DNA from 2 places in the Thauera sp. JM12B12 genome. Region 2 is predicted to be linked to the other one. Evidence: predicted binding sites of a transcription regulator. Region 2 holds the regulator's gene; the other holds the start of a gene.
The links. The regulator sigma-54, encoded in region 2, starts transcription at its own class of promoters, with help from an activator protein. The targets are predictions, from matches to a motif close to TGGCACGCTTNCTGCTNA.
Positions count from the first base shown of each region.

Region 1: AAG895_RS01645 (GntP family permease) is a predicted target of sigma-54. The motif match lies at 3,829-3,846, and genes of this name have one in related genera.

Region 1 covers NZ_CP154859.1:375,317-380,893, forward strand. The annotation lists gene AAG895_RS01635 (ATP-dependent helicase) at 1-1,878, shown strand, start outside; gene AAG895_RS01640 (sigma 54-interacting transcriptional regulator) at 2,061-3,602, shown strand; gene AAG895_RS01645 (GntP family permease) at 3,920-5,311, shown strand; gene AAG895_RS01650 (acyl CoA:acetate/3-ketoacid CoA transferase) at 5,332-5,577, shown strand, end outside.
Region 2 covers NZ_CP154859.1:644,760-650,336, forward strand. The annotation lists gene hprK (HPr(Ser) kinase/phosphatase) at 1-603, opposite strand, end outside; gene ptsN (PTS IIA-like nitrogen regulatory protein PtsN) at 572-1,057, opposite strand; gene raiA (ribosome-associated translation inhibitor RaiA) at 1,197-1,520, opposite strand; gene AAG895_RS02840 (RNA polymerase factor sigma-54) at 1,538-2,995, opposite strand; gene lptB (LPS export ABC transporter ATP-binding protein) at 3,018-3,740, opposite strand; gene recX (recombination regulator RecX) at 3,727-4,176, opposite strand; gene recA (recombinase RecA) at 4,193-5,230, opposite strand; gene AAG895_RS02860 (nicotinamide-nucleotide amidohydrolase family protein) at 5,426-5,577, opposite strand, start outside.

The DNA of each region.
Region 1 (5,577 bases), 270 kb from region 2:
CTGCTGCTCACCTTCTCGCGCCGGGCGGCCGACGAGATGGGCCGGCGCGTGCGTCGCATCCTGGCGCAGGCGTCCGCGGGAAGGCCCGGGCTGGCGCAGGCCGAGCTGCACTGGTCGGGCACCTTCCACGCCATCGGCGCGCGCCTCTTGCGCGACTACGCCGGGCGCATCGGGCTCGACCCGGGCTTCACCATCCACGACCGCGAGGATTCCGGCGACCTGATGAACCTGGTGCGCCACGAACTCGGCCTGTCGGCGACCCGGCAGCGCTTTCCCCAGAAAGGCACCTGCCTGGCGATCTACTCGGCGGCGGTCAACACGCAGGCGCCGCTCGCCGAGGTGCTGCAGGCGAACTTCCCGTGGTGCGCGGAGTGGGAGGACGAACTCAAGCGCCTGTTTCGAGCCTACGTCGAGGCCAAGCAGGCGCAGCAGGTGCTCGACTACGACGACCTGCTGCTGTACTGGGCGCAGATGGTGGCCGAGCCGGCGCTCGGTGCCGAGATCGGCGGCCTCTTCGACCACGTGCTGGTCGATGAGTACCAGGACACCAACCCCCTGCAGGCGTCGATCCTGCTCGCAATGAAACCCGATGGCCGCGGCCTCACCGTGGTCGGCGACGACGCGCAGTCGATCTACGCCTTTCGCGGTGCCACCGTGCGCAACATCCTCGACTTCCCCGCCGCCTTCGATCCGCCGGCGCAGGTGGTGACGCTGGAGCAGAACTACCGCTCGACCAAGCCGATCCTGGAGGCGGCCAACGCGGTGATCGCGATGGCGGCCGAGCGCTTCACCAAGAACCTGTGGTCCGAGCGCGAATCGACGCAGCGCCCGCGCCTGGTGTCGGTCAAGGACGACGCCGACCAGGCCGCCTTCGTCGTCGATGGCGTGCTGGCGCGGCGCGAGGAGGGGCTCAAGCTCAAGCAGCAGGCGGTGCTGTTCCGCGCCTCGGCGCACAGCGCGCGGCTGGAACTGGAGCTGACCCGGCGCAACATCCCCTTCGTGAAGTTCGGCGGCCTCAAGTTCCTCGAAGCCGCCCACGTCAAGGACGTGCTCGCGGTGCTGCGCTGGGCCGAGAATCCGCGCGACCGCATCTCGGGTTTCCGTGCCATCCAGCTCCTGGCCGGCATCGGACCGAAGACCGCCGGCCGCGTGCTCGACAACGTCTGCGCCGCGCCCGCGGGCTGCGCACTGCTCGCCGAGCAGCCGGTGCCCGAGGCTGCGCGCGCGGGCTGGCAGGCGTTCGCGGCGCTCGTCGACCGCCTGGCCGAACGCCCGCAATGGCCGGCGGACTTCGAGCTCGCCTGCCGCTGGTACGAGGGCGAGATGCCGCGCCTGTACGACGACTTCGCGCTGCGCGTGCTCGACGTCCAGCAGCTCGCCCGCATCGCCGCCACCAGCCCGAGCCGCCAACGCTTTCTCACCGAGCTCACCCTCGACCCGCCCAGCGCCACCAGCGGCGAGGCTGGCATGCCGCTGCTCGACGAGGACTACCTGATCCTGTCGACGATGCACTCGGCCAAGGGCCAGGAGTGGAACGCGGTGAGCGTGCTGAACGTGGTCGACGGCTGCATTCCGTCCGACGTCGCCACCCGCAACAGCGCCGAGATCGAGGAGGAGCGCCGCCTGCTCTACGTCGCGATGACGCGGGCGAAGGACAACCTCGACCTGATCGTGCCGCAGCGCTTCTACGTGACGCAGCAGATGGGCCTGGGCGACCGCCACGTCTATGCCGGACGCACGCGCTTTATCCCCAACCGCCTGCTCGGCCACTTCGAGCAGCTGAGCTGGCCGCCGCCGCCGCCCGAACTGCAGGGCTCGCCCGCCTCCCGCCAGGCGGCGATCGACCTCGCGGCGAAGATGCGCGACATGTGGCGCTGAAGCGCTGCGCGCCGCCCCGTGGGAGCGGGCTTGCCCGCGAACATCACCGGCTGCACGCGCCCCGTTCGCGGGCCACCGCACCCACTGGCCGCCGCTCCCGCGGGCTGCGTTGGCGGTCGGCGTTGCCCCGGCTCGGGGGCGGTCCCATAATCGGCCGCATTTCCGTCCCCTCGAGCCTGCCCATGGGTCTGTCCGCCGCCGACCTCGACGAGAACGGCCTCAAGATCGGCATCTCGCCCGAGCATTTCCGCGCGGTGGCGATGCCGCTGCTGTTCGACCATCTCAATGCCCAGTGCGAAGGCACGGTGGCGGTCAATCGCCAGGCGCGCATCGTGTGGATGAGCGACAAGTACGCGAGCAAGATCGGGCTGGCCGACGGGCATAGCGCGCTCGGGCGCGAGATCGAGGACGTGCTGCCGGCGAGCCGGCTGCGCGAGGTGGTCGACAGCGGCGAGCCCAGCCTGCTCGACCTGATGCCCTTCGGCGACGAGCACTTCGTCGTCACCCGCATCCCGCTGCGCGCCGACGATGGCCAGGTGGTCGGCGCGCTCGGCTTCGTGTTGTTCGATCGCGCCCGTCACCTGAAGCCGCTGATGGAGAAGTACGGCCGCCTGCAGGCGCGCCTCGCGGAGACCGAGCGCGCGCTGCTGCAGGCGCGCCGCGCGCGCTACACGATCGCCAACTTCATCGGCACCAGCGCGGTCGCCACCGAGATCAAGCGCCAGGCCCGCCGCGCCGCCCAGCTCGACGCCACGGTGCTGCTGCGCGGCGAGACCGGCACCGGCAAGGAGCTGCTCGCGCAGGGCATCCACAACCTGTCGGCGCGCGCCAATGGGCCCTTCGTCGCGGTGAACATGGCGGCGGTGCCCGACAACCTGGTCGAGGCCGAGCTCTTCGGTACCGCGCCGGGCGCCTTCACCGGCGCCGACCGCAAGGCGCGGCTGGGCAAGTTCGAGCTCGCCAACGGCGGCACCCTGTTCCTCGACGAGATCGGCGACCTGTCGCTGCCGCTGCAGGTCAAGCTGCTGCGCGTGCTGCAGGAGCAGCAGGTCGAGCCGCTCGGCTCGAACCAGGTGCGCCCGCTCGACGTGCGCGTGATCGCCGCCACCCATGTGGACCTCGAGGCGCGGGTGGCCGAGGGCAGCTTCCGCGCCGACCTGTTCTACCGTCTCAACGTGCTGGCGCTGCGCGTGCCCAGCCTGCGCGAGCGGCGCGAGGACATCGGCGCCCTGGTCGAGGCCCTGCTCGACGACATCGCGGCGCGCTCCGGCCAGCGTCCGCTGGAGCTTGCCGACGACGCGCTGGCGCTGCTTGCGGCCCAGCCGTGGCCGGGCAACGTGCGCCAGCTGCGCAACCTGCTCGAGCGCGCCCAGCTGAGCGCCGACAGCGGGCCGCTGGATGCCGCGGCGCTGGCGGCCCTGCTCGGCACGGCCGGGGCGGTGCTGGCCATGCCCGTCGCGGCTGCACGCGCAGGGGCCGCGCCGGACGCGTCATTGGGCGCAAGGCCCGACGCAGGGCAGGACGCAATTCGGGCGGCCACGCCGGACGCGCGCCCCGGAGAGGGCGTCGTGCCGCTCGCCGACGCCCTCGCGCATGCCGAACGCGTGGCGCTGCGGGCGGCGCTGCAGGCCTGCGGCGGCAATCGCCGCCTCGCCGCCAGCCGGCTCGGCATCTCGCGCGCCGGCCTCTACGCCAAGCTGCAGCAGCACGGCATCACGCGCTGAGCCCTGTGCTGCCCCGCGTCGGGGTGTCCAGAAATCTGGATTGATTGCTTCTGGGTGTCCTGAATCCTGGACATGTCTTGAAAGCTGGAGCCTTCAATGCGTCCGCATGCGTGTCGTCTGGCTATGACGGGCGGTAATAAGGCGGATCGATAACCCAATCAGCGCATGCGATCCAGGCCTGTTTGCGCCTGTTCGGGGCCCTGTTCCGGCCGCAGCGTGCAGGACCTGGCACGGATGCTGCTGTTGATTGCCCGCACCGCGGCGACGTCCGCGGCCGATACCGATACCCAAAAACCAATCCAGGAGGAGGACGCCCCATGGGCACCCTAGGCATTCTGTTGTCCCTCGTATTGCTGATGTATCTCGCCTACCGCGGCATCAGCGTCCTGCTGCTCGCGCCGCTGCTGGCGCTGTTCGCCGTGCTGACGTCGGGCGAGGCGGCGATGCTGCTGCCGACCTACACCCAGGTCTTCATGAAGGCCATGGGCGGCTACGTGATCCAGTTCTTCCCGCTGTTCCTGCTCGGCGCGCTGTTCGGCAAGCTGATGGACGACTCCGGCTCGGCGCGCGCGATCGCGCACGCCATCGTCGAGAAAGTGGGCAGCCAGCGCGCGATCCTGGCGATCGTGCTCGCCTGCGGCATCCTGACCTATGGCGGCGTGTCGCTGTTCGTGGTCGCCTTCGCGGTGTATCCGATCGGCGCCGCGCTTTTCCGCGAGGCGGGGATCCCCAAGCGCCTGATCCCGGCGGCGATCGCGCTCGGCTCCTTCACCTTCACGATGACCGCGCTGCCCGGCACGCCGGCGATCCAGAACGCCATCCCCAGCCCCTTCTTCGGCACCGATGCCTTCGCCGCGCCCGGCCTCGGCCTGATCGGCGGCCTGATCATGCTCGGCCTCGGCACCTGGTGGCTGAGTGCCCAGCAGCGCAAGCTGATGGCCGCGGGCGAAGGCTACGGCCACCACAGCGGCGAGCCCGACAGCGAGCCCGCCGATGCGCCGCGTCCAGGCTTCTGGATCGCGCTGCTGCCGATCCTGGTGGTGATCGGCCTCAACTTCGTGATGGCCAAGCAGGTGCTGCCGGGCCTCGACCACAGCTACCTCGCCAAGCCCGAGTTCGGCGGCCTGCAGGACGCGCGCTCGCTGATCGGCATCTGGTCGATCATCGTCGCGCTGTCGGCGGCGGTGCTGCTGCTGGTGGCGCTGCACTGGACGCGCTGGGCCAACCTGATGAAGACCGTCAACGAGGGCTCCTTCGGCTCCATGCTGCCGATCCTCAACACCGCCACCGAGGTCGGCTACGGCACCGTCATCGCCTCGCTCGCCGGCTTCGTGGTGATCCGCGACCTGGTGCTCGGCATCGCGCCGGGCAACCCGCTGATCTCCGAGGCGGTGGCGGTGAACGTGCTCGCCGGCATCACCGGCTCGGCTTCGGGCGGCATGTCGATCGCGCTCAAGACGCTGGGTGCCGAGTACCTCGCCATGGCCACCGCCGCCGGCATCAGCCCCGAGCTGCTGCACCGCGTCGCCGCCATGGCCTCGGGCTGCATGGACACGCTGCCGCACAACGGCGCGGTGATCTCGCTGCTGGCGATCTGCCGCCTGACCCACCGCGAGTCCTACGGCTTCATCGCGATGAACACGGTGGTGTTCCCGCTCCTCGCGCTGGCGGTGGTGATCACCCTCGGTACGCTGTTCGGCAACTTCTGAGCGCAGGCGGGAGATCGGTCATGAGTACGAGCACACATCCGATCGCCGCCTCGCTGCGCGCCTCCGACACCGGCAAGGTGGTGTCGGCGCGCGCGGCGGTGCGCCTGATCCGCAGCGGCGACACGGTCGCCACCGGCGGCTTCGTCGGCATCGGCTTTCCGGAGAGCGTCGCGATCGCGCTCGAGGAACGCTATCTCGAGGGCGACGCCGAGGGTGGCGGCACGCCGCGCGACCTGACCCTGGTCTATGCCGCCGGCCAGGGCGAC
Region 2 (5,577 bases):
GTCCTGCAGCATCTCGGGGCAGCGCCCTTCGAGCACGGTGGGGGCGACGCGCGAAAACTCCACGACGTCGTCGGCGACCAGTCCATGGCCGCGCGAGATGAGCTCCAGGCCGAGCTCGGACTTGCCTGCACCCGAGTCACCGGTTATCAGCACGCCGACGCCGAGCACGTCCATGAACACGCCGTGCAGGGACACCTTCTCGGCGAGTTCGCGCGACACGTACAGGCGCAGCTGGTCGATGACGCTGGCCGAAGGGTGGCGGGCGGTGAACAGCGCCACGTCGTGCGCCTCGCAGATGCCGTGGATGATGTTTGGCACCTCGCAGCCATCGGCGACGATGATCGCGGGCGGGCGGGCGGAGAGGATCTCGTTGAGGTGGCGTGCCACCTTCTCGTTGGACTGACGTTGCGCCCACGCCAGCTCTGCGGTGCCGAGCACCTGCAGGCGGGTGGGGTGAATCAGGTTGAGGTGGCCGACGAGGTCGGCCGGCCAGATGCGCTCCTCGCCGACCGACAGCCGCGCGTCGAGGCGGCCGCTGACGTGGCTGAGGCTCAGGCTGTCGCGGTGCGCCTCATACAGCCGCGCTACGCTGGTTTGCCGCATCGGCGTCCCACTTGAGGAACATCTGGTGGATGTGGGCGCTGTCGGGTGCGCTCTGCAGGGCTTCGCGGAACTCGCGATCACTGAACATCTGTGCCAGCTCCGACAGGAGCTGCAGATGCGTCTCGTTGGCCTGCTCGGGGACGAGGAGTACGAAGAGCATGCTCACCGGCCGCCCGTCGGGGGCGTCGAACTGCACCGGGGTCGCCAGGCGCAGGAACGCACCGGCGGCCTCCTTCAGGCCCTTGATCCGCCCGTGCGGGATCGCGATGCCCTGGCCCAGACCGGTCGAGCCAAGCCGCTCGCGGGTGAACAGGCTGTCGAACACGGTGCTGCGGGCGATGCCCTGGTTGTTCTCGAACAGCAGGCCAGCCTGCTCGAAGACGCGCTTCTTGCTGCTCGCGTCGAGATCGACCACCACATTGGACAGTGGCAGGAGTTGGGATATGAGGCTCATTCGCAGGTTGGCTCGCGCAACGCCCGGGATTTCGGGACTGCCGCGCAGGGCGGGCAGACGGTCCGGGGCGAGTGGAGATCGCGTCGTGAAAACGCGCGCATTATAACCACACCCCGGACGTGGGGCTGCAACGCAGGCGTCAGGCTTCGGGGGTCTGGTGCTTCAGCGTCTCGTGGTTGTGGTCGGACTGCTTCTGCTTGTACTTCTGCACCTGGCGGTCGAGCTTGTCCGTCATCGCGTCGATGGCGGCATAGAGATCGGCGTCGTCGCTCTCGACGAAGAGGTCCTTGCCGCGCACGTGGAGGGTGACTTCGGCCTTCTGCTTGAGCTTCTCGACCGAGAGGATCACGGAGACGCTGGTGACGTTGTCGAAGTGACGAATGACGCGGTCGAGCTTGGTGGTCACGTAGTCGCGGATGGCGGGGGTGACTTCCACGTGGCGCCCGGTGATGTTGAGATTCATGGTAACTCCTGTTGTTGTCAGATGGATTTGCGCAGACTGACCGGCGGGATATTGAGGGACTCGCGGTATTTGGCGATCGTCCGCCGCGCGACCACGATACCCTGCTGGCCCAAAACTTCCGCAATCTTGGCGTCGGACAGCGGCTTCTTGCTGTCTTCGGCATCCACCAGCTGGCGGATCAGCGCCCGAATCGCCGTCGAGGATGCAGCTCCACCGGTGTCGGTGGCGACATGACTGCCGAAGAAATACTTGAGTTCGAACACGCCACGCGGGGTCGCCATGTACTTCTGCGTGGTGACGCGCGAGACGGTGGATTCATGCAGCTCGAGCTGGTCCGCGATCTCCCGGAGGGTGAGTGGCCGCATCGCCACGTCCCCATGATCGAAGAACTGCCGTTGCTGGTCAACGATGGCCTGGGATACGCGCAGGATGGTGTCGAAACGCTGCTGCACGTTCTTGATCAGCCAGCGTGCCTCCTGCAGCTGGCCGCCGAGTCCGCCGCCCTGGCCGCGGTTCTGCTGCAGCAGGCTGGCGTACAGGCGGTTGATGCGCAGGCGCGGCATGGCGTCGTGGTTGAGCGTGACCGTCCACCGCCCGCGCAGCTTGCGCACGACGACGTCGGGCAGCACGTAGCGCGTCTCGGTGTTCGAGTAGCGCGAGCCGGGGTGGGGGTCGAGGCTGCAGATCAGCGCCTGCGCGGCACGCAGGGCGTCGTCGTCGCAGCCGGTGAGCTTCTTGATGCGGGCGAAGTTGCGGTCGGCGAGAAGCTCGAGGTGCCGCGTGGCGATGTCGAGGGCGAGCGCGCGGATCGGCGAGTCGGGCAGCGTGCGCAGCTGCAGCGCCAGGCATTCCTGCGGGCTGCGGGCGCCGATGCCGGCGGGCTCGAGGTTGTGCACGTGGTGGAGGGCGATGGTGAGCTCGTCGAGATCGACCTCGGACTCGGGCGGCAGCAGTTGGAGCAGGTCCTCGAGCGGCTGGTGCAGGTAGCCGTCGTCATCGAGTGCCTCGATCAGGAAGCGCACCAGGGCGCGGTCGCGGTCGCTGAGCGGCGACAGCGCCACCTGCTGGTCGAGGTGTTCGCGCAGGGATGTGCTCGCGGCCTGCAGATCCTGGTAGTCGACATCGTCGTCGTCGCTCTCGCTGCGGCTGGATGCGCCGGTGCCGACGTTGGACCAGTCGATGCCTTCGTCCTCGCTGCTGCCCTCGCCGCCCTCGCGCGACGCGCTGTCGGCCGGGGGCGATTCGGCGGCGCTCTCGCTGCTCGACTCGCGTTCGGACGAGGGTGTGGGGGGCGGGCTCGGAGCGAAGTCCGCGCCGTCGCCGTCCTCGCGTTCGAGCATCGGGTTCTCGAGCAGGATGCGCTCGATCTCCTGGTTGAGCTCGATCGTCGACAGCTGCAGCAGCTTGATCGACTGCTGCAGCTGCGGGGTCAGCGTGAGGTGCTGGGAGAGCTTGAGCTGGAGACTGGGCTTCATCGCGTCGGTCCGCTGCGTGCGCTCACAGGCGGAAGTGCTCGCCGAGATAGACCTGGCGCACGCGCTCGTTGTCGATGATCTCGGTGGGCTGGCCGCTGGCGAGCACGCGGCCTTCGCTGATGATGTAGGCGCGATCGCAGATGCCGAGCGTCTCGCGCACGTTGTGGTCGGTGATCAGCACGCCGATGCCGCGCTCCTTGAGGAAGCGGATGATCTTCTGGATGTCGATCACCGCGATCGGATCCACGCCGGCGAAGGGCTCGTCGAGCAGGATCAGGCGCGGGTCGGTGGCCAGCGCGCGCGCGATCTCGCAGCGCCGGCGTTCACCGCCGGAGAGCGAGATCGCGGTGTTGTTGCGCAGGTGGTGGATGCCGAGTTCGTGCAGCAGTTCGTCGAGGCGCTCGCCCACCTGGCGCTTCTCCAGGTTCTGCAGCTCGAGCACGGCCTGGATGTTCTCGGCCACCGTCAGCTTGCGGAACACGCTCATTTCCTGCGGCAGGTAGGACAGGCCGAGTCGCGCGCGAGCGTGGATCGGCAGGTGGGTGAGGTCCTTGCCGTCGAGGGTGATCTGGCCGCCGTCGGCGCGCACCAGGCCGACGATCATGTAGAAGCAGGTGGTCTTGCCGGCACCGTTGGGACCGAGCAGGCCGACCACCTCGCCGGAGCCGACCTCGAAGCCGACGTCGTGCACGACGGTGCGCGCCTTGTAGCGCTTTTGCAGGCCGGCGACCTTAAGCAGACTCATCGTAGGGCTCTTTCAGCAGCTTGCGGATCAGGTCGGGCGCGAAGCCGCGGGTTTGCAGGAAGCGCGCCTGGCGAGCCCATTCGCGGGCGTCGGCGGGCGGTTCGGTGAAGCGGCTGCGCAACACGGTGCGGGCACGCTCCGCTTCCGATTCTACGCACTCGCCAGCGAGCGCCGCGTCGATCAGGTCACGCTCGATGCCGCGCCGGGCGAGCTCGCTGCGCAGCCGGCTGGTGCCGAAGCGCGCCGCCTTGCCGCGCACGAAGGCCTCGGCATAGCGGCTGTCGGACTGCAGGCCGAGTTCGCCCATGCGTTCGATGACCGCCTCTATCTCGTCGGCGTCGCCATGGGCGGCGAGCTTCCTCGCCAGCTCGGCCCGCGAGTGGTCACGCCGGGCGAGGTGGCGGAGGGCGCGTTCGCGCAGGCTGGGCTCGCCCATGCTCGACGCGCGGCAGTCAGGCCTCGGCCGGCGCCGGCGCAGCCGGCGTGGCCGGGGGCATTTCGGGCAGGCCGACGGCAACGCGGACCTTGTTCTCGATCTCGCGCGCCAGTGCCGGATTGTTGCGCAGGAACTCGCGCGAGTTGTCCTTGCCCTGGCCGATCTTGTCGCCCTGGTAGGCGTACCAGGCTCCGGACTTGTCGACGATCTTGTGCTCGACGCCGAGGTCGATGATCTCGCCCTCGCGCGAGATGCCCTCGCCGTAGAGGATGTCGAAGTGCGCCTCCTTGAACGGCGGCGACACCTTGTTCTTGACCACCTTGACGCGGGTCTCGGAGCCGACCACCTCGTCGCCCTTCTTGATCGTGCCGGTGCGGCGGATGTCCATGCGCACCGAGGCGTAGAACTTGAGCGCGTTGCCGCCGGTGGTCGTCTCGGGGCTGCCGAACATCACGCCGATCTTCATGCGGATCTGGTTGATGAAGATGACCAGCGTGTTGGTGCGCTTGATGTTCGCGGTGAGCTTGCGCAGTGCCTGCGACATCAGGCGCGCCTGCAGGCCGGGGAGCTGGTCGCCCATCTCGCCTTCGATTTCGGCCTTGGGCGTGAGCGCGGCGACCGAGTCGACCACCACGATGTCCACCCCGCCCGAGCGCACCAGCATGTCGGCGATCTCGAGCGCCTGTTCGCCGGTGTCGGGCTGCGAGATCAGCAGGTCCTCGATGTCCACCCCGAGCTTTTCGGCGTAGCCGACGTCGAGCGCGTGCTCGGCGTCGATGAAGGCCGCGGTGCCGCCCATCTTCTGCATCTCGGCGATGACCTGCAGGGTGAGCGTGGTCTTGCCGGAGGATTCCGGGCCGTAGATCTCGACCACGCGACCGCGCGGCAGGCCGCCGAGGCCGAGCGCGATGTCGAGCCCGAGCGAGCCGGTGGAGACGGTCTGGATGTCGCGCTCGACGTTGCCGTCGCCCATGCGCATGATCGAACCCTTGCCGAACTGCTTTTCGATCTGCGAGAGCGCAGCGGCGAGGGCCTTGGCCTTGTTGTCGTCCATGGAAATGCGTCCTGTAAGTTGAGCCGATTATGGCACAAAGATTGCAGGCGTGCGGGCCTGCCTCGTGCATGGCGCCAGTCTAAGGCCTGTATGAAAGAACAGGCAAAGATTTTTCGCGCCGCGCTTCCGCGGGCGCGCGCCAGTGCCGCGTGGTTATGCCAAAAGAATAGCTGCCGCGCAAGCGCGGGAGCGCCGTCAGCGCTGCTGCGCGGCCAGCTGGAGGATGCCGTCGAGCGCGCGGATGACCGTCTGCCGACGCACCGCGGCGCGGTCGCCGGGAAACCGTGCGGTGATGGTCCGGGTAGGCTGGCCGTGGACGGCCCAGCCGATGCAGACCATGCCGACCG